Regions from separate parts of the Clostridium septicum genome, predicted to be linked through region 1. Evidence: a T-box and tRNA genes for the amino acid it is inferred to sense, from the RefSeq annotation. Region 1 holds a T-box; the other holds one or more tRNA genes.

Evidence for each region. The T-box of region 1 lies ahead of metG (methionine--tRNA ligase). A T-box ahead of a tRNA ligase gene usually reads a tRNA of that ligase, here a tRNA-Met.
Region 2: it encodes a tRNA-Met, which carries the amino acid that the T-box ahead of metG (methionine--tRNA ligase) is inferred to sense. The anticodon was not compared.

The regions. Positions count from the first base shown of each region.
Region 1 is NZ_CP023671.1:1,867,782-1,879,885, reverse strand. It holds gene CP523_RS08320 (3D domain-containing protein) at 53-1,102, opposite strand; gene CP523_RS08315 (TatD family hydrolase) at 1,373-2,158, opposite strand; gene metG (methionine--tRNA ligase) at 2,379-4,007, opposite strand; gene CP523_RS08305 (IS6 family transposase) at 4,131-5,153, shown strand; gene metG (methionine--tRNA ligase) at 5,379-7,322, opposite strand; T-box leader at 7,414-7,656, opposite strand; gene CP523_RS08295 (SdpI family protein) at 7,694-8,053, opposite strand; gene CP523_RS08290 (FUSC family protein) at 8,220-8,753, shown strand; gene CP523_RS08285 (FUSC family protein) at 8,799-9,320, shown strand; gene CP523_RS08280 (aminopeptidase P family protein) at 9,375-11,141, opposite strand; gene CP523_RS08275 (Na+/H+ antiporter NhaC family protein) at 11,276-12,104, opposite strand, start outside.
Region 2 is NZ_CP023671.1:2,081,753-2,093,856, forward strand. It holds gene CP523_RS09415 (hypothetical protein) at 311-1,834, shown strand; gene CP523_RS09420 (cupin domain-containing protein) at 1,875-2,363, opposite strand; gene CP523_RS09425 (HAD family hydrolase) at 2,539-3,372, shown strand; gene CP523_RS09430 (L,D-transpeptidase family protein) at 3,399-4,082, opposite strand; gene CP523_RS09435 (lactate utilization protein) at 4,263-4,901, shown strand; partial or broken gene CP523_RS09440 (IS1182 family transposase) at 5,028-6,368, shown strand; tRNA gene CP523_RS09445 (tRNA-Met) at 6,516-6,591, opposite strand; tRNA gene CP523_RS09450 (tRNA-Met) at 6,607-6,682, opposite strand; gene CP523_RS09455 (5-formyltetrahydrofolate cyclo-ligase) at 7,017-7,580, shown strand; SAM riboswitch class I at 7,648-7,744, shown strand; gene CP523_RS09460 (MGH1-like glycoside hydrolase domain-containing protein) at 7,955-10,402, shown strand; gene CP523_RS09465 (metalloregulator ArsR/SmtB family transcription factor) at 10,530-10,907, shown strand; gene CP523_RS09470 (NifB/NifX family molybdenum-iron cluster-binding protein) at 10,910-11,281, shown strand; gene thrS (threonine--tRNA ligase) at 11,374-12,104, opposite strand, start outside.

The DNA of each region.
Region 1 (12,104 bases):
TTATGTCAAATTTATATTAAATAAATAAAAAGGTGCTCTTAAGAGCACCTTTTTACCATTCTCCTGGGTAAGCCAAAATATAAACTGGTACGTCATATCTTCTTCCCCACCAGCTAAAGGCTTCATCGTGTGAATTCACGAAAACATCAATTATATTACCTTTTATAGCACCACCTGTATCTGATGCTATAGCTTTTCCATATCCCTCTACATATACTAATGATCCTAGAGGAATTACTCTTGGGTCAACTGATATAGTACTTAGACCATTTACATTTCTTACAGGTATAGTACCTGTTGCTGTTATTCCATCACCGTAATACGCTGTTGATTCACAGTATATTAGCTTTTTATAATCTAATATTTGTCCATCTCTACTAGCAAAACTCTGTCTTGTACCTTGTACAATTATTTTATTAACGGGTTCTGTTATAACTTTAGAGCTTTTTATATTCCTGGATACCTCTTTGCCATCTTTATAAATTACTTCATAAGCAACTTCTTTTTCTCCAGCAGCTCCATCTTGTCTTACTTCCTCTACGCTAACATCAAGATTTGCATCACTCTCTTCTACAACATCAAAGGCTATAGCTTCTCTCGCTATTTCTTCCTTTATATGAACTTTAACAATTTGTATTTTGAGATCCTTTGCAATTTTTGTGTCAACTGAAGGTGTAATTTCATCAACACCTTCTTTATATTCTATTCCTTCATTCTTTAGTTCTTCTACTTCTGCTTTTAACATATCACCTATAGTATCTTCTGCTGTATCAATAGTAATATTTTTATTACTTACAGATAATTCTACAGGAATAGCTTTTTTAATAGATATATTAGTGTATTCTTTTACTTTGCTATCTAAAGCTGGTTTAACTTTATCCTTAGAAGCAATTTCTACTCCCTTAGTAGTTAATACATCTTTAACAGTCCCTTTATATGTGACAAAAGTTTCCTCTTTTCCGTCTATACTTACCGTTACTGTCTTTCTCATATTAATGAACGTTACTGCTAGAATGCCTATAACTATAACACCTAACAATATTTTTGCCTTTGGACCGTTAGAAAAATTTTTTTTCAGGTATTCCTTATATTTTTCTACCATCTACTTTACCTCCTTTGGCAAGAGCGTCTTTAGCATTATATATTGAAATGCTATAGTTTGTCAAATATGACACATCTTGCTCTATTTAAACTGCTTACAAAATGCACCCTGTGCATAAATTAAATTTAAATAAAAAAAATAAATAATAGCATTAGTTTTAAGCAGTTATTATAACTATTATCTTAAAGTAGATTTTGTTCTTCCAAAAATATCTTATATATCTTTATGTTCCAAATTTAGTAAATATTGTGTTATAGTTCTAATTTTACTTTATATTTTATTTTTAAGCAAGTCTCTAAAATTTTGATTTAACTTTAAATTTACTTTTTTGGGATTAATTTCCTTTATATCTCCTATTTGTTCTATTATATATCCTATATAGTCTGATTTATTCCTTTTTCCTCTATTAGGTACAGGAGCCATATAAGGACAGTCTGTTTCTACCAACAACTTATCAACAGGAATTTCTTTTACTACATCTACTATTTTTTTAGCATTTTTAAATGTTACAACCCCTGTTATTCCTATATAATAACCTAATTTTACACATTCTTTTGCAAATTCAACACTACCTGAAAAACAATGAACAATACCATTTACTTCTGGAAATTCTTTTATTATTTCAAGGGTATCTCCATGTGCTTCCCTATCATGAATAACAACTGGTAATTTTAATTCCTTCGCCATTTGCATTTGAGCCCTAAAAACTTCTTTTTGTACTTCTTTAGATGGATTTTCATCCCAATAGTAATCTAGTCCTATTTCTCCTATAGCTAATATCTTATTATTCTGCTCTATATAATTTATTATTTCAGATTTAACTTTAGAATTAAATTCATTTGCATTTTCAGGATGAATTCCTAATGCTCCATAAATAAAATCGTATTTCTTAGTTAAATTATCAGTTTTCTCTATACTTTCATAACTTGAAGAGCAGTTCATAACTCCTATAACACCATTTTTATTTATTTCCCTTAACACAAGATCACGATCTTCATCAAATGCTTCATCATCATAATGTGCATGTGTATCAAAAATTAAATACTTATTTTCCATTTTATCACTCCTAACTAACCTTTTAATATGTTTTATGCTATAACTAAATATATTTAATAATTTGTTTATCTTTTTGTCACATAAATGACATATTTATCATTTATATTTGTATTGTAAAGTAGTTAAAGCATTATTATTTACCCCTAAAACCATCTTAACAGAATGGTCCCTAGAGTTTAATCGTCCCCAAATTTGATTATTACTCTAGGGTTTTCACTTTTTATAGCTTTTTTTCTTTTAATCTCTTAACTTCTTCAATTGCTACTTTTTTATCTACTCTTTCAAATAATATTTCAATATCCTTTATTATTCCTTCTTTTTTTTCTACATAACTCCAAATAGGTTCATTTAAACCTAAAAAACTTCTTATTTTTTTACACGTAAAAGGCATAAATGGTTCTAATAAATTTGATAAGTTAATAATAATTTGAATACAAATATAAATTGTTTCTTCACATTTTTTTCTGTTCTTTTCTATTGAAATCCAAGGTTTTTCATCATCAAACAATTTATTTGCTTTCCTTATAAAGTTAAAAATATCCTCTAAGGCACTTTTAAACTTTCCCTCTTCAATCTTATCTCCGACATCAAAATACAAATTTAAAATATCTTCTTGTAACTTTTGGGGCATATTTCCCTTAGGAATTCTTGAATTAAAATTTCTCTTACTAAATAACAGTGTTCTATTCACAAAATTCCCCAATGCTCCTACTAGATCATTATTTATTGTATTTATAAATTCTCTCCAAGTAAAATCAGTATCACTTCTTTCTGGAGAATTATATAATAAATAATATCTAATAGAATCCACATTATACTTTTCTACTATATAATCTGACCATATAGCCCAATTTTTAACTGCTGAAAAATTCTTTCCTTCTAATTTTAAATATTCACTTGATATCACTCTAAGATTTATATTTTTTATTCCAAGCCCTGAAAGAATAGCTGGAAAAATAATAGTATGGAAAGGAATATTATCTTTACCATGTACAAAATAAATTCTTGAATCTTCTCCATTCCAATATTCTAAGTAGTCTTCATCTCTTTTTTCTAAACACTTAATACTAGCTGTTAAATATCCCATAACTGCTTCAATCCAAACGAATATCTTTTTATCTCCATATCCATTTAATGGAACATCAACACCCCAATTAAAGTCTCTTGTTACAGCCCTGTCTCTAAGTCCTTCGTTTAAATATCTACTTACTATTTTTTGGGCATTTTCTCTCCATCCCTGTTGCCTTATAAAAAGTCTTCGAACATCATTTTCAAACTTTGATAAAGCAAAAAATAAATGCTTGGTTTCTTTTTTTATGGGATTATTTTTGCAAACTTTACATTTTTTGTCTATAAGATCATCTGAATCTATAATTTCTGAACACTCGTCACATTGATCTCCTGAAGCATTTCCCCCACAGTAAGGACATTTTCCCTCTATATATCTGTCTAATAAAAAGTTATCACAAGTTTCACAATATATTTGTTCTACATTTTTTTCATAGATATAACCCTTATTATACAAGTCTAAAATAAAATCTTTTACCTTAGCTTCATGATACTCTGAATGGGTCTTCTCAAATATATCAAAAGAAAATCCTAAACCACTAAAACACTTTTTAAATTCTTCATGATATTTTATAGATGCTTCAAGAGGAGTTATCTCTTCTTCCTTAGCCTTCATTGTTACAGGAGTACCATGACAGTCAGTTCCTGAAATGAAAATTACATCATCCCCCATCAATCTATGATATCTAGCTATTACATCTCCCGGAATCCATACTGCTATTCTTCCTAAATGAAGTGGTCCATTAGCATATGGCCACGCATTACCTATAATAACATTCATAAAATCCCCCCTTTTTATACATGCGATCTGTTAAGTTATATGAACATTGCTCTTCTCAACCCAAGGAAATACAATAGGTTTGCAAGACTAAATAATACCCCCTTCGAAAAGGAGAGAAGAACAATGAGCAAAACTAATATAAAATGCCCACGCTGTAATTCTGATAAACTATATAAGTTTGGTATGAATAAGCAGGCTAAACAAAAGTATCAATGTAAGCAGTGTAAGCGCCAATTCGTCCTAGGCGACGGTGACGGACGTCCTAAACTAAATAATCCTAAATGTCCTAGATGCGGTAAGGGAACTTACTTACATCATGCATATAAACATTACAATCGCTATAAGTGCAATAACAAGAAGTGTAATCACATAATAGTAAAACATCACACCACCAATATTGATACAGCTTCTAGTGAATTAGTTAGTGGTTCCCTTTCAATGAAAGGAATGCGTTTTCCGCTACATGTAATACTAACTGCATTAACACTATATTTTTTAAATAATTCATCAACAAGAGCCATTTCTCAATTCTTGATGATTAACTCTGGAATTAAAGTATCTCATGTCACGATAGCCAGTTGGACTAATAAATTTGCACCTTTCTTTAAACAAAAGGCTGATAAATTTAAAGCTAGTTTAAACTTACAATCTGACGATTGGCACGCTGATGAAACAGTAGTATTTATTAATGGTGAAAGATACTACCTTTGGTTAGCTATTGATTCAGAAACTAGATTTATTTTAGCATTTCATTTAACTAAATCTAGAAGTTCTGATTCAGCATACGCATTGGTAAATGAAGCTAAAAAATTTGGTGAACCAGCTAATTTTATAACTGATAGATTACCTTCATATAATGAAGCCGTGGCTACGCTATTGCCCAATACAACTCATATTCCTGTAGCTCCAATGTCTAGTGATACAAATAATAATTTAATTGAATCATTTAATAAAACATTTAAAGCCTGGTATAAAACCAAGAAAGGATTCAACTCTTTTCAAAAAGCTAATAACCTTATATATTTATTTATCTTTCACTATAACTTTATTAGACCACATGGATCATTAAATAACTGTACTCCAGCAGAAGTTGCCGGCTTCGCCAGCGATAGCTTTGCTAAAAACTCTTGGTTTTCAGCATCTTAATTAAATTTAATACCTTTGATTAACCTGCAAAAAATCAATGCTATTGTAGGCTTATTTGCCATACAATAAAACATTCAAACTTATATAATTTTCAAAGAGCAAGTAATTCTATGAAAAATCAAGCTATTTTTTCATATCAACTTAACAGATTCTATACATGTTTAAAATAATACTTTGTAAAAGAAATTCAGCCTTAGCTGAATTTCTTTTCTAAATTTTATTTCATTATCTAACTTGACTTCCTGTTGGTAATTCTCCTGGATTTACCACATTTAGTAAGCTATCATCATCGGTAGATGCTGCTAGTATCATACCTTGTGATAATTCGCCTCTTAATGTGACTGGCTTTAAATTAGCCACTAAAACAACATATTTTCCTACTAACTCTTCTGGCTTGTAATATTGAGCTATTCCTGAAACTACCTGTCTTTCTTCACCATTTATATCTACTTTTAACTTAAGTAATTTCTTAGCTTTCTTTATTGGTTCACAAGCCAATACTTTTACTACTCTTAAATCAATTTTTTCAAAATCTTCTATTGTTATTTCTTCTTTTATAGGAACTATTTCTCTTTTCTCATTTTTCTTATTTTCCGCTAATTGAGCTTCTCTTAATGCTTCTAATTCAGCAAGTTTTTTATCTACATCTATTCTTGGGAAAAGACTTTCACCTTTTTTAACTTCTGTTCCTACAACGGTTCCATCAAAGCTTTCTAATGAATTCCAATCTATACATTTAGTATTTAATTGATCATTTATCTTTATGCTTGTTTCTGGTAGAAATGCTGATAAAAGCACTGATGAAAATCTTAAACTTTCAGATAGATTATATAGTACTGTTCCTAATCTTTCTTTCTTTTCCTCATCCTTTGCTAATATCCAAGGTGTTGTTTCATCTATATACTTATTTGCTCTTCTTATTAATGTAAATATATTTTCTAATGCTTCTGGAATTCTTAATTCATCTATAGCTTTATCTACATTTTTAGGAGTTTCTAATGCAAGATTTATTAACTCATTATCTATAGCTTCTTTTGCTATTGGAGCTGGTATAACTCCATCAAAATACTTTTCTACCATTGCAACTGTTCTTGAAAGTAAATTTCCTAGGTCGTTACAAAGGTCTGAATTTATTTTCTTTATGAATATTTCATTATTAAATAGTCCATCTGAACCAAATGGTATTTCTCTTAATAAATAATATCTTACTGCATCAACACCAAAATTCTCTACTAATGTTACTGGATCTACAACATTTCCTTTTGATTTTGACATTTTGCCACCATCAACAAGTAACCACCCATGACCAAAAACTTGCTTTGGTAATGGTAAATCTAGCGCCATTAACATAATTGGCCAATATATAGTATGGAATCTTAAAATATCCTTACCTATTAAATGTACATCTGCTGGCCAGAACTTTTCATATAATTCCTTATTGTCACTTCCATATCCCAATGCTGTTATATAGTTTGAAAGTGCATCTATCCATACATAAACTACATGACCTTCATCAAATGTTACAGGAACTCCCCAGTTAAAACTAGTTCTTGATACACAAAGATCTTGAAGTCCTGGTTTTAAAAAATTATTAAGCATCTCATTTTTTCTTGATTCTGGTTGTATAAAATCTGAATGAGATTCTATATATTCTATTAGCCTATCTGCATACTTGCTCATTTTGAAGAAGTAAGCTTCTTCTTTTGATTTTTCAACTGGTCTTCCACAATCTGGGCAGTTTCCATTAACTAATTGAGTTTCTGTCCAGAATGACTCACAAGGTGTACAATATAACCCTTCATATGAAGACTTATATATATCTCCATTATCATATAATTTCTTAAATATTTCTTGAACAGCTTTTATATGATAATCATCAGTTGTTCTTATAAATTTATCATAACTAATATTCATCATCTTCCAAAGATCTTTTATTCCAGCAACAATTTCATTTGTATGTTCTATTGGCGTAATACCCTTTTCTTCTGCTATTCTTTGTATTTTTTGTCCATGTTCATCAGTTCCTGTTAAGAACATTACGTCATATCCTGTTAATCTCTTATATCTAGCTAAAGCATCTGCTGCTACTGTAGTATAAGTATTTCCAATATGAAGTTTTGTTGATGGATAGTAAATTGGTGTAGTTATATAATAAGGTTTTTTACACATATTTATTCCTCCCTTGATTTTAAATATTAATCTTATCTTCAAATTATTAAAAAATTTATAAAAAAAAGTCCCTATATAGGCATTAACCCTATATAGAGACGTAATATACGCGTTACCACTCTACTTTATATTTACTTCACAGTAAATATCTCTCTAGGTGACTATTATCACCTTGCAATATAACGGTTGCTACCGTACCTTCCTAATCAAATAAATATTGACTCAGAAAGTATGCTCTAAGACCATCTTCGCAAAGCTTATTGACACTAGTTTCCAGCTACCCTAGCTCTCTTTAGACCTTCCCCTTTGTTACTCTTCTTTTCAATGCATTTTTCATTTTAATACTATGATATTCTATAATCAAATTACTGTCAATTATTTTTAATTTTTCCACTTGAATCGAATTTCTTTTTTAAAGATTTCTCTACTATTAATATCGCTAAAAATCCACATAATAAATTAATTGCTAAAAGTATTATTAATGTAGCTAATCCAAACATCATTATTATAATAGCATTAATTATAAATAATAGTGTTCCAACGCCTCCGGCAACTTTAGCCACCATTTTATTTGCATATTCCCATGTATACTTATTTTTACCTGAAAACTTACTTCTATACCCTATTCCTTGGTTTTTAAAATTTAGAGCCTTGTTTTCACATACTCCTCCTACTATCCACATTAAAATAGGTATAATCTCTATTATTAATAATGCTATCCATAAATTCATATTTACTCTCCTTAAAATTCTTTTTATCTAAATTTTATCATATATAAAAACAATTTCATCTTTTGTTATTCAATAAATTCTTAAGTTTTTATTTGTATACAAAATGCTAAGTTCATTGTATTATATATTGTATAATATAGACCCTTTAATATAGGAGTGGATATTTATGAAAAATTTGGAATTACCACGTATTGGATCTAGAAATTTAAAAACAGCCATATCTGTATGCATATGCTTAATTCTTTTCAGAGCCGATCCTTTTTATTCAGCAATAGCTTCTGTTATTTGCATGCAAGGCACAGTAGAAAATTCTGTAAAGTCAGGTATAAATAGATTAATAGGTACATTACTAGGTGGAGTCACTGGAGTTATTCTTTTATCTTTTACAAGATATTTTAACTTTGAAGTAATAATTCCACTTATAACAGCATTTGGAATTATATTTGTAATATACACATGTAATTTAATAAAAAAACCTGCTTCTTGTACCATATCTTGTATAGTTCTTATAGCGATAATGATTGCTCCTGAAACTAGTAATCCTTTATTTTACGCTTCTAGAAGAACTATAGAAACTGCATTAGGTATACTTGTTGCAGTTCTTGTTAACAAATATATTAATCCTCCTGAAAAAAAATTGGTGGATACTAATAATAAAAATAATCCTTCAAATGAAGGTGAAAATAATAACTCTAAGTAGTTTTAACTATAGATAAAACATTAAATAATTAGGAGGCTCTATTTAATGCAGTTTGCTATACCTAAAGTTGGATTTAGAACCATTAAATCTGCAATATCAGTTTTTTTATGCTTAGTTCTATTACCTAATGAACCATTTTTTGCTTGTTTAACTGCAATAATATGCTTACAAGACACTGTATCAAGTTCAATAAAAATGGGAATTAATAGAGCATTAGGAACTATTATGGGGGCGATAATAGGACTTGTTTTTATGATTTTATGTAGATTTATACACTTTAACACTTCATCATCATTTATATCTAAACTTTTAATTTATTTAATTATTGCATTAGGTATAATAGTAGTGATATCAACTTGTAATATAGTTAAAAAACCTGGGGCAATTAATGTTGCATGTATCGCCTTCCTAGGGGTTACAACTATTCATGCTTTCGGAGACCCTTTATTTTATGCACTTAATAGAACATTCGAAACTTTATGTGGTGTAATTATATCTATACTTGTTAATAAATATATAACTCCACCTAAAGAAAAGCATGAACTTAGTAAAAAAAGATTTTTCTAAAAGAAAGATTGCTTAAAAAAGATAGAAAACTTAAATTTTCTATCTCTTTTTTACTTATATAGCTCTTGTTTCATGTTTTAAAAATTCTTTTTCACTTTCATTTAAATAAGGGCTAAGCTTTTCAAATACTATACTATGGTATTCGTTTAACCAATTTCTTTCTTTATTAGTTAATAACCTCACTTCTACACCATCTAAATCTATTGGACAATATGAAATTGTCTTAAAGCTATAAAATTCACCTGATTCTTCACTTACAATATCTTTAACTACTAACAATGTATTTTCAGTTCTTATTCCATACTTTCCTTCTTTATAAATTCCTGGCTCATTTGTTATTATCATTCCAGGTTCTAAAACTGTAGTATTTCCTTCTTGTCTAAAACCTTGTGGTCCCTCATGTACATTTAAGAAAAATCCTACACCATGTCCTGTACCACATTTATAATCTATTCCATAGTCCCATAAAGGTCTTCTAGCTAAGATATCTAAATTCATACCAGTTGTTCCTTTTAGAAATTTAGCTGTTAATAAATTTATATGGCCTCTAAGAACTAATGTAAAATCTCTTTTTTCCTCTTCTGTTAATTGCCCTAATATAAAGGTTCTCGTAATATCAGTAGTTCCATCAAGATATTGTCCACCTGAATCTACAAGGAACATTCCTTCTGGTTTTAGTTTATATTGTGTTTTTTCTGTTGCTGAATAATGCATCATAGCTGCGTGATCTTTATATCCAGCTATAGTTCCAAAACTTTCTCCCTTGAAGTTTTCACCCATAGCTCTAAATTCTTTTAACTTCTCACTAGCTAATATCTCAGTAACCTCATCTTTTCCAACTGATTCCTTAAGCCACTTTATAAACTTAACCATGGCAACGCCATCTCTAACTTGGCATACTTCTAAATTAGCTATCTCAGTTTCATTTTTTATAGCTTTTAATTTTGTTGTTATATTTAAACCTTCTATTATCTTTACTTCTTTCTTGATAAGGGAATATATATTAGCATTAACTTTTGCAGGATCTATTAATATTGATTCATTTATATTTAGAATATCTTTATATATATTATTATATTCTAATATTTCTACACCATGCTTTTTTAACTCCCCTAATACTTTATTATCTACTTTTTTCATATCAATATATAATTTAGCTGAATTCATTGTAATTAATGCATATGAAAGTACAACTGGATTAAATTTTATATCATTTCCTCTTATATTAAATAACCATGCTATATCATCTAGTGATGATATAATATAACTTTCTACATTTAAATTATTCATTTCACTTCTTACTTCTGAAAGCTTTTCTTTTACATTTTTCCCTGCAAATTTAACATCATGTAAAAATATTTTTTCGCTAGGCAATTCCGGCCTTTCCGTCCAAATATCATCTAATAAATCTTTATCCATTTTTATATTAAATTTATTATATTTTGCTATAGAAAGTATTTGTTTATATTGATTTGCTGAATAACATCTTCCATCAAATCCTAAAGTCTCCCCTTCTTTAACATTACTTTTTATCCACTCTTCAACATTTGGGTAACCTGGAGTTCTCATTTTCATTAAATCAATCCCACTATTATTTAACTCCCTGGCTGCTTGTATAAAATATCTTCCATCCGTCCATAAATTAGCTGTATTTAATGATACTACTATTGTTCCAGCTGATCCTGTAAAACCAGAAACATACGCTCTACCTTTATAATAATCTGCAACATACTCACTCTGATGTGGATCACTGCTTGGAATTATGTAGTGATGTATATCATTCTTTTTCATTATTTCTCTTAAATTATCAATTTTACTCATTTCTTTTTACCCCTTTCTTCTTATATCTATATAGATTATACAATATATTACGAATATTCAACTATTTTTATCTATTAATTATCTATTAAAATAAAAAAGCTAGAATAAATATTCTAGCTTTTCAAAACTAATTTTTATAATAATTGTTTATTTGTTACAGAATCTACTTTTTTTCCTAATATCTGAACTCCTATATATACTGCTAATAAAGCTATTGGTAAAACTATATACCATGCTAAACCGAATCCTGCCGGTATATACCCAAATACTATTGTAATAACTGCAACAAATAATGCATATGGCATTTGAGTTTTAACGTGATCTATATGATTACACCCAGATCCCATAGAGGATAATATTGTTGTATCTGATATAGGCGAACAGTGGTCACCAAATATAGCTCCAGTTAACACTGCACTTGCACTTACTATTACATATCCCATGTCTGTATTTATTGAAAATGCTAATGGAATAGCAAGTGGCATTAATATCCCCATAGTTCCATATGCTGTTCCAGTAGCAAATGATATTACTGCTCCAAGAATAAATATTAAACTTGGTAATAGGAAATATGGTAATGTCCCTGATAATAATGATACTAAATATTTTGCTGTACCTAACTCTTTAATTACTGAACTTAATGACCAAGCAAGTATTAGTATAACTCCAGTTATAAGTAATGGCTTCATTCCATCTATCCAAGTATCTATAGCTTCTGATAAAGTAAATATCCCTTTTAAAACTCCCATAATTATAGTAACTATACTAGCAACTAATGCTGATTGGAATAAGGCAACTGATGCATCTGATGCACTAAAAGCTTGTTGTATAGCTGATAATGAAAATGGTGAATTACCCATTAATTGTTGAAGAGCTATATCTTCTCCAGCCATTATTGATGAATATCCACTAAAATAGAAGCAAATTAATGCTGTAATTATCAAGGTTCCAATTGGAATTATA
Region 2 (12,104 bases), 210 kb from region 1:
CTTAGAATAATCTAAAGTTAAATAGTATAATTATAAAAACATTGGGGGTTGGCTATTATGATGAAAGAAATAATTAATACTAAGCAAGAACAGAAGAAAAGTAATCTAATTAAAAATCTTATTAATAAGGAAAAAAACAATAGAAAATATACTGATAATAAAAAGGTATAAATATAAAGATCAGATAACAAATAAAGTTATCTGGTCTTTTTTATTAACATATATTTATAACGAAACATATATTAAGTAATATAGAATTAAATTTAAAAAATATAATCCATTTAAACTAAAGAAAAGGAGAGTAGATTTTATGGGGGATTATAAAAAATTAACACCTACAAATGGTTTTGATTTCAAAGATCTTCTTAATGCAAGACAAAATAATTATGCTTGGTCTATGGGAGAATTAGGTGAATATATTTATGTTGGTACTGGAAGAAATATAGTAGTATCTATAATTAAGGCAATGGCTACAAATTTTGGAGTAGATCCTAATGATATTAATTTTCCTATATCAATAAAACCAAACTCAGAAGATAATTTAGGAGAAATATGGAGATATAAAAAAGATGGCTCTTTACCATGGAAAAGAGTATTTAAAGCAGAAACAGGATCAGGAATTCAAGGATTTAGGTTTATGATATCAAATAGACCTTTTGGGGGAAACCCTTGTTTATATGCAGCAGCTTTTGGAGATGAAATAAAAATATTAAAAACTACAAATGGAGTGGATTGGGAATATGTTAATAATGAAGGTCTAGAAGGAACTTCGTCAAGAGCAATGGTTATTCACAGAAGAAAAGTTTATGTAGCAACAATAAATGAATTTAATTTAGATGAAACTCCATTATTATATGCTAGTAGAGAGCCGGAATTTTATTCTTGGGAATCAGTTATAGGTAGTGGTGCTAATAATCCAAAAGGTGCGATAACCAATATGGAAGTTTTCAATAATAGGGTTTATGTTGCTACTTCAAGTGAAGATGGAGTCCAAGTTTGGAGATCAAGAAATAGAGATCCAAAACCTAATGAATGGGTTTGTATAGTTGATAAAGGATTTGGAGATGCAGCTAATACTTTCACATTGAGTATAGGTGTATTTGGACAACATTTATATGTAAGTGCATCAAAATTATTACCATTATCATGGATTATACCTTTTGGTTGTGACATTATACGAATAGATAAAAGAGATAACTGGAGATTAGTTGTAGGTGGTCCAGCATTAATTAAGACAAATCCTATTGGGCATAGAGGTAAGAGTTTATCAGGATTAGGATCAGGATTTGATAATCCATTTAATGTATATGCTTGGCAAATACAGGAGTATAAAGGGAAATTATTAGTAAGTACTTTTGATAGTGCAACTAATGTAGAACTTATACTAGATCTAATTTTAGCTAATCGAGATTTATTAGAAGCAGAACTAGGGATAGTAATTGTAGAAGCATTAATAAGAATATTTGAATTGGCAGTAAGGATTTTAAATGAAAAGAATTATCCATTTGGATTTAATTTGTATGTATCTGATGATGGAATTCATTTTGATTTAGCAATAAGAAAGGGACTTTGTAATAGATATAATTATGGTGGAAGAATATTATATGTAGATAAGTGTAATGACTTATATATTGGAACAGCTAATCCTTATCAAGGGTGTGAGGTATGGAGAACAGATAATGTATTACCTTGTTATCCTTGTTATAGTAATCAATTGTATAGTAGTGATCCAGGAGAGATATATAATGAGATATACGCTGAAGCAGAAGAGGATTTAGCTAAAGTGCAGGAAAAAATGCCAGAAGTTATTGAGATTCTAAAAAATATAAAATAATAATGTGGGCTGTTAACTTATTTGTTAACAGCCTTAAATTTTAATTTCTAGTAAGTTTAACTATTATATCTTCGTGTTCAGGATATTTTTCTAATAGATCATTTCTTTCAAATAATTCAAAGTCTTTAAAGTCAAATCCAGGTGAAACCATACAACCAACAAGTGAAAAACCTTCATTATTCATTGCAGAACCAAAGATATAATTTTTAGGAACTAATACTTGGGGTGATTCACCTTTATCTATATTAAGTCCTAAATTTTTAGTAATAAGTTCACCATTTGGTGAAATCATATAAATTGTTAATGAAGAGCCGGCATGATAATACCACATTTCATCTGAAGTTAGTCTATGAAAATTAGAAACTTCACCAGTTTCTAAAAGAAAATAAATACTACTCCATAAACATCTATATTCATTAGAATTTTGATTAATACTTTCAGTGGATAGAAAAGATTCTTTAAAATAGCCACCCTCAACATGGGGAATTAAGCCTAATTTTTTTATATAATATTTAGCAGATTCCATAATACTCTCCTTAATATAATATTTTTATTTATGATTAAAGTATATTATACTAGAGTATACATAAATAAAACTAGTATAAAATTATATGAGTTAATTAGATTTTAAAAACTTAAAATAGTAACAATAAAAAATATTTAAATATATAATAAATTAAAACTATAGAAGAAGAGGATATAAGATGGATTTATATGTTTCAGATTTAGATGGTACACTATTAAATAGTGATAAAGAAATAAGTAATTTTTCTAAAGATAAACTAAATAGACTAATAAACAAAGGACTTCAGTTTACTGTAGCTACAGCAAGGACACCCGCCACAGCAGTAGATATTTTAAAAGGAATACATATTACGTTACCAGTTGCAATGATGAATGGTGTGTTAATATACGATATAAATGAAAATAAATATATTGATATTAAAAAAATTAAGGACTCATCAGTTATAAAGGTATTAGATATTTTTAAGGAACATAAGAAAAATTGCTTTGTTTATGCAATAAAAGATAATCATTTATGGGTGTACCATAAGGATTTTACCTGTAGTATGGAAGAAAATTTTTATGATGAAAGATGTAATAAGCCTTTAAAAACCTTTATTAAGGTAGCGGATTATTATAAGGCAAGTGAAGGATCAGAAATTATAAATTTTATAATTTTTGATAAATTAGAAATTGTTAAGCCTATATATGATAAACTTAAAATCATAGAAGGAATTACTGTAGATTATTATAGAGATATTTATGGAGATGGATATTTCTTAGAAGCATATAGTTCAGAAGCTTCTAAGGCAAATGCAATAAATTTACTATCCAATTATGTAGATTCAGATAGACTTATAACTTTTGGTGATAATGTTAATGATATTCCAATGTTTAAAATTTCTGATGAATGTTATGCAACAGAAAATGCAACAGAAAGTTTAAAGAAAATAGCAACAGCGGTAATAAGTAGTAATAATGATGATGGAGTAGCAAAGTTTATTTTAGAAAAAAATAAAAGATTCTTTAAATAGAAAAGGAGTGCGAAAGCACTCTTTTTCTATTCAAATTTCCATAAACCAATTGAATCTAAAAATTCACCATCTATTTCTTTTGTTTCTGACAAATGATGTTCTGACCTATATTGAAGCACAGCATTTTCTAGTGAAAGTTCATAAATGCCATTAACATCATAAGGAAAGTAGCCAAGAGCTTTAAGTTTCACTTGAACTAAATAAACATCTGTACCTTTATCATTAGGTTTTATAACTCTATTATATTGAGAAAATCTCCAATTTGGTCCTCCACTAATGACTACTGAAGTTCCATATTCAACTAAATTAAATAATTCTTTAACGTTGTGATTATACATTCTAATACATCCACCAGAAGCCATAGTACCAATAGAATCAGGTCTATTTGTTCCATGAATTCCAAAAGTATCCCATGGTGCATTTAATCCCATCCAATACCCTCCATAAGCATCTTTCATAAGGGCTTTGCTTGTTATTTGCCATGTTCCTATAGGAGAGGGTGTTTTAGGTTTTCCAACTGCCACAGGATATGTTTTAACAATTTTTTTAGTTTGTTTATCAATTAGGTTCAAGGTAAAAGAGTTAACATCAATATAAATAATATATTTCGGTTCAGTATTATTTTCTAATGAATTAGCATTAATGAAATTTGATGGTAAAAATATGAATAATATTAATGTTAAAATTAAGAAATTAAATTTTTTCTTCATAAGCCCACCTATTATATAATTATATATACTTATAATTGGGCAAAGGAAAAAAAATTATTCAAAAGTATTTAATTATTTGAAAATTATTAACTAATTTTAAAAACCGGTTTACTAACTTGAAAGAAATATGTTAATATTATAATAACAATAATGATTTTTAGGAAAAGGGGTAATTTTAAAATGGACAAGGTTAAAAAGTGGAAACTTGAATGCGATGGAAAGAAGTTAGTAGATATATTAAATGAAAGAAAATATAATGCTATATATGTAGATAATGTAATGGAGGCAAAAGAAAAGGTTTTAGAATTAGTTCCAGAAGGATCAAGTATTGCATTAGGTGGATCGGTAACTTTAAATGAAATGGATTTAGTTAATACTATAAGAAATGGAAATTATAAATTTTATGATAGATATCAAGATCTACCTTTTGTAGAAATTGTAGAAATTATGAGACAATCAATGGTAGCTGATTATTTAATAACTAGTACTAATGCAGTAACAGAAGCTGGAGAACTTGTTAATATGGATTGTTCAGGTAATAGAGCAGCAGGTATGATATTTGGACCTAAAAAGGTAATAGTAGTTATTGGTGCAAATAAGATGGTTAAAGATATGGATGAAGCATTAGCTAGAATAAAAAAGGTTGCTATAATGAACGCAAAAAGAATAAATCATAAGACTCCATGTGCTGAAAGTGGAATATGTGAGGATTGTTTTGTAAAGGGAAGAGTATGTAACTATTTATCAGTAGTAAATAATGGAGCAAAATTCCCAGGTAGATTTACTGTAATAGTAGTAGGGGATGAAGTAGGATATTAATATAAAAAGAACTATACATTTTGTATAGTTCTTCAGACTGCTGACAAAGTGTCAGCAGTCTTTAATTTTATACAAATATGTAATATAATTTAAAATATATTAATTTATTACATAGGGGTTTTGGTGATGATAAACGAAAGAAGACAAGCGCAAAATGAAATGGAAGTGGTTATGCTAGAACAATTAGTTCCGAAAGACCATTTATTAAGAAAAATTGATAAATACATAGATTTTTCATTTATTAGAGAGTTAACTAATGATTTGTATTGCCATACAAATGGTCGACCAGCTGTTGATCCAGTAGTACTATTTAAAATGTTATTTATAGGATATCTTTATGGCATCCGCTCCGAAAGGCAACTAGTTAAAGACATAGAAGTAAACTTAGCATATAGATGGTTTTTAGGTTATTCAATTACTGAAAAAATTCCAGATTCATCTACAATAAGTCAAAATAGAATTAGAAGATTTAAAGGTACTGATATTCCACAAAAAATATTTGATAATATAGTTCTTCAAGCTATGGAAAAAGGATTAGTTGGTGGTAAGATTCTTTACTCTGATTCAACACATATAAAAGCTAATGCTAATAAGCGTAAGTTTGAAAAAATTGAAGTACAAGTAACACCTAAAGAGTATATAGAACAACTAGATATTGATGTGAATTTAGATAGAGAAAATCATAATAAAAAACCTTTAAAACCAAGAAAAGAAAAAGAAGAAACAAAGCAAATTAAGAAAAGTACTACAGATCCTGATAGTGGATATATGATGAGAGATAATAAACCAGAAGGATTCTTTTATTTAGATCATAGAACTGTAGATAGTAAAAATAATATTATTATGGATGTACATGTTACCCCTGGTAATGTCAGCGATAGCGAGCCAATACTAAATAGAATAGATAGAATTAAAGAAGTATTTAGTATAAAGCCAAAATATCTTGGTTTAGATGCAGGATATTCAAGTAATCCTATTTTCAAGGGGATTGTAGATAGAGATATAACACCAGTAGTTGCATATAGACGTTCTCCTCATAAAAAAGGAATGTATACTAAGAATAAATATATTTATGACTATGATAAAGATATCTATATTTGCCCCAATAATGTTGCGTTAATATATAAAACTACGACTCGCGAAGGCTATAGAGAATATAGATGTTTTGAAGAAATTTGTATGTATTGCCCTCATAAAGATAAGTGTCTTGGAGAAAAAGCTAAATATAAAACAATTAGACGACATGTTTGGGAAAATCATAAAGATGATAATAAGAACTTTCTTAAAACTGAAAAAGGAAAGGGAATTTACAATAGAAGAAAAGAAACAGTTGAGCGAAGCTTCGCAGATTCAAAAAATTTGCATGGGCTTCGCTATGCTCGCTTCCGCGGACGCGAAAAAGTATCCGAGCAATGCCTACTAACTGCAGCAGTGCAGAATATGAAAAAGATAGCAACAAGACTATCTTTGCTACTTTTAGATTTTATTCGTATTATTTTGGATGATATTTTAAATATAAGTTTTATTCATAATTAATAATAGAAAAACCCTCTGTTTTTTAACAGAGGTTTTTCAACAAACTGAAGAACTATACATTTTGTATAGTTCTTTTTTTGGTTGCGGGAGCAGGACTTGAACCTACGACCTTCGGGTTATGAGCCCGACGAGCTGCCAACTGCTCCATCCCGCGGCATTATGGGAAATATGGTTGCGGGGGCAGGACTTGAACCTACGACCTTTGGGTTATGAGCCCAACGAGCTGCCAACTGCTCCACCCCGCGATATATATTAATTATAGTATTCTCTAAGTATAGTATTAATATTCTATTAAGTCAATGATATATAAGAAAAATATATTTAAATATATTTTTCTTATATGACATATATTTAATATATTATATATATGTCATATATATTGATAATTATACAAGCTAAAAGTTATACTAAATTAAGATAAATAGAATAAAAATTAAGATATCTATAAATTTCATATGATAAAATATTATTAGAGTGAAATTATATGAATATAACGTAAATTGATTTTGGTGAAATATAAATTTATATTAATAATAAAGTAGGTATGACGAATTCATTTATATAAAGAGGTGTTAATGGATGAAGAAAAAAGAATTAAGAAATAGAGTACTGGAATTTAGAAATGATTTAAGTAAGGAAGAAAAATGTAAAAAAGATAATAAAATATTAAGGGCACTTTTAGATAGTGAATTATATAAGAATAGTAATAATATTTTTGTATATATAAATTATGGTAGTGAGATAAATACAAAAGAATTTATAAATATAGCTATAAAAGATAGAAAGAAAATATTTGTTCCTAAAATAATTAAAGAAATTAAGGAAATGAAGGCAGTTCAGATTACTTCTTTAAATAATCTTATGGAAGATAATTATGGAATATTAGAACCAAATTCATTTGAAGGAAGTATAGAAAAAGATAAATTAGATTTAATAATAGTTCCAGGAGTAGTATTTGATCTTAAAGGAAATCGTATAGGATATGGAGGAGGATACTATGATAGATATTTATCTGAAATAAAATTAAATAGTAATAGAGTTGCTTTAGCCTATGAACTTCAAATAAAGAATTCTATAGATGTTGACGAATATGATATTAATGTAAATTATATTATTACAGAAGATAGAATAATTAATATGTAATGGTAAAAATAGTTAAAAGAATTATAGTATAGTGTATAATGAAAATATAATTTAATTGGGAATTAGACTTTTATTAAGAATTGTGGAGGGACTGGCCCTAAGAAATCTAGCAACCTACTGTATATGTGTGGTGCTAAATCTTGTAAATATTTGAGAAATAAAACTTTTAAGATAGCACCTTATTGTAGGGTGCTATTTTAATGACAAAATAATAAAATTAGAGAATTTTACGTAGTTCATTAATAGAATAAATTAAATGAAATCTTAACATACTAAAAAATGTACTGAGAAAATAAGTAAAGTGGTGGTGGATTTTAACATTTACTATGTGACTTATTATTAGTAATACAACTTTGAAAAGGAGAAATGTTAAGATGGCTATAAAAAATATACAAAAAATAGTAGCGACAGCTATTGTAACAACAGCATTATTTGGTAACTTTAGTTTTGTTAATGTACTAGCAGAAGATAAAAGAGCTCAAATAGCAGATTTTAAAAATGTACTTGATGTAACTGGAAGTCCCCAAATTGATCTAAATGATGATTATTCAACCAATGTTGATAATCCTTTTTCTGATATGGGGGCATGGCATGCTTATTACTTGCCTAAGTCAGGGGATACTAATTTATATGGAGGTTTTACAGGTCCGTTAATAGTAGGAGAAGAATATCCTATAAATATGTCTGATAGTATTAGTAAAATTAAAATAATAGATGCTAATACAAATGCACCATATGATCTAACATCAGCTAAAACTTCTTTTGATTTTTATCCAGGAAAATTAGTTCAAAAATATGAATTAACAGATTTAACTCTTAACTTAGATTTAATATTTGCAACAAATAGAACTGCATTAGTAAGAACTGAAATAGTTAATAATACTGATAAAGAACTTAACTTAAAGCTTGAATGGACTGGTAATATATTTAATAAATCACCTTATGCATTAAAGAAAGATGATGAAGGAAATAAAGTCTATGATTTAAATCAAACATTAGAGGCGAATAGTGAAGGCGTTCAAGTGAATTTTTCAAATATAAGATCAACTTGGTCCTTCTTCTCAAATGATCAAACTAAATTTGTAGTAAAGTATGAGGGGAATACTAGTACAACAGTAGATGAAAATACATATAAAACTATTTTAAATGATGTAGTTAAGATACCAAGTAAACAAAATTTTAAAACATATACTGCAGAAAGTTACACTTTTACAAGTGATGAGTTAAATAAAGAAAAAGATAAAGTAAAAGATATTTTTACAGATACAGATAAGCAATTTGCAGATAACGAAACTCGTTGGCAAGGATATATAAATCAAACATTTAAGGATGAAACAAAAACAACAGACGAAAAATATAAAAATGCAGCAGTAAAATCAATGATTACTTTAATGACTAACTGGAGAAGTGCAGCAGGGGCTCTTAAGCATGATGGAGTAATCCCATCACTATCATATAAATGGTTTGTTGGATTTTGGGCATGGGATTCATGGAAACAAGCAGTTGCAACAGCACAATTTGATGGTGAACTAGCTAAAAATAATATAAAAGCACTATTTGATTATCAAATACAAAAAGGGGATTCAATAAGACCTGAAGATGAAGGAGCTATAATTGATGCTATATTTTACAATCAAGATGAAGCAAGAGGCGGTGAAGGCGGAAATTGGAATGAAAGAAATTCAAAGCCTGCTTTAGCAGCTTGGTCAGTCTGGAATGTATATAAATCTACGGGAGATAAAGAATTTTTAAATGAGATGTATCCTAAATTAGTAGCATATCATGAGTGGTGGTATAGAAATAGAGACCATGATAAGAATGGCGTAGTTGAATATGGAGGAATGGTACATGACTTAAATAATAGCGATGAAGAAAGAATATTAGCTGCGGCATGGGAAAGTGGAATGGATAATGCTACTAGATTCGATGAAGAAGGTTATGGAGAAGGTGATATAGGTGTTAAAGTCTTTGAAAATAAAGATAAAGATGGAAAACTAGTTGGATATTCTATTAATCAAGAATCAGTTGATTTAAATGCATATCTTTATGCAGAAAAAGGATTTCTAAAATCAATGGCAGATGAGTTAGGAAAAGATAAAGACTCTAAAAAATATGAAAAGGAAGCTAAAGATCTTAAAGATTATGTAAGTAAAAATATGTATGATAAAGAAACCGGATTCTTCTATGATTTACAAATAAACGATAATGGTAGTGAAAAGAAGCTTCTTGTAAATAGAGGAAAGGGAACTGAAGGTTGGATACCTCTATGGGCTAAGATGGCAACAAAAGAAGAAGCTGAAGGTGTTAGAAAAGCTATGATGGATCCTGAAATGTTTAATACCTTTGTTCCATTACCAACAGCTTCAAAAGATAACCCTAAGTTTGATCCTAATAAATATTGGAGAGGACCTGTTTGGTTAGATCAGGCTCTATATGGTGTAGAAGCTCTTCAAAATTATGGTTATTATGATGATGCATTAACTTTATCCAAGAAATTATTTGATAATGCAGAAGGGTTAATTAGTGATGGACCTATAAGAGAAAATTATAATCCAGAAACAGGAGAAGGATTACATACTAAGAATTTTAGCTGGTCAGCCTCAGCTTATTATATAATGTATAAAGATACTTTAACAAATGATAAAACAACTTCACAAATAGGATTTGATAAGTTATCTGAATCTGATAAAGACTCATCTGTAGAAAAGGCAGAAAAATCAACAGGTGTAACTATAGCAATTGGAGTAATAGTAATAATAGCTATAGGTGGTGGGGTTATATATTATAAAAAGAAAAATGATAATAACAATAAAGAAAATTAGAATGAAGATAATTAAGTCTATTTTTGTAGACTTAATTATTTTTTTTATTTATAAATATACTTGTTAAATTTAATTAAGAGTATTATAATTTAATTAAGCAAATACTTAATTAAAACAGGGGATAAGTATGAAAGAAAAAGTTAAAGTTTTTAAAGCAGTTGGAGATGAAACAAGAATAAAAATATTAGTATTGTTATCTAAAAAAAATATATGTGCAAAAGGTATTGCAAGACATTTAAATATATCAGAAGCGGCAGTTTCTCAACATATAAAGATATTAAAAGATGTTAATTTGATAACAGGATATAAAAAGGGCTATTATGTTATTTATGACTTAAATAAAAGTGTTTTAGAAGATGCTATAGATTTTATGAGCTTATTAATAAATGATGATATAAGCTCAATTAATAATAAATTAAATATTAATGATTTTAACATTTTAAAATGTAAAAATAATTGCAAATCTAAGAAGGTTTGTTGTAAAAATTTATTAGAGGAGGATTAGATATGAGAATTTGTTTCCCAGTTAAATCAAATGAAGGAATGGAGAGTGTACCATACGGACACTTTGGATCAGCTCCACTATTTGTAATATGTGATTTAGAAAAAGATGAAGTTTCAACTGTAGATAATGGAGATTTAGAACATGAGCATGGAAAATGTCAACCTATAAAAGCATTATCAGGAGAAGTTGTAGATGCTGTAATAGTAGGAGGAATTGGTCAAGGAGCTATAGCTAAGTTAAATTCTTTAGGAATTAAAGTTTACAGAGCTGTAGAAGGAACTATAGCAGATAATATAAAAGCATTTAATGATGATAAATTACATGAGTTTTCAATGAATCATACATGTAATCATCATGGATGTTCTCATCACTAAGGTATAATATTTAATTATATTATATATTTTAAATTTACAATATAGAAATAGTCACTTACTTTTAGTAAGTGACTATTTTATTTAAATAGATTTTATTTTTCTTTATTAGCAATTTCTAATATTAATCTATTTTTTAATTCAGAAGTAGGTATAGCTCCTTCTTCACCATTTTTTCTGCTTCTTACAGCAACTTCATTATTAGCAGCTTCTTTTTCACCAACAACTAAAATATAAGGTATTCTTTCAAGTCTAGCTTCTCTAATCTTATATCCGATTTTTTCAGCTCTATAATCTCCTGAAATTCTTATTCCTGAATTTTTGAAATCTTTAACTATTGATTCAGCATAATCGTTATACTTATCTGATATTGGAAGAACTATAGCTTGAGTTGGAGCTAACCAAGTAGGGAATGCACCAGCATATTTTTCTATAAGCATTGCTAAAGTTCTTTCATAACATCCGATTGATGATCTATGAATAACATAAGGACGTTTTTTATTACCATCTTTATCTATATAAGTCATATCAAATCTTTCTGCAAGAGCAAAGTCGATTTGAATAGTTATTATTGTATCTTCTTTTCCATGAACATTTTTAAATTGGATATCTAATTTAGGTCCATAGAAAGCAGCTTCACCATCAGCTTCTATATAGTCTATATTAAGATGATCTAATATACCTTTCATTAATACTTGAGTTTCTTCCCAAGCTTTAGGATTGTTTATATACTTTTCAGTATTATTTGGATCCCATTTAGAGAATCTATAAGATATATCTCCATCTATTCCTAAAGTGCTCATTATATGATTAATTAATTCAACAC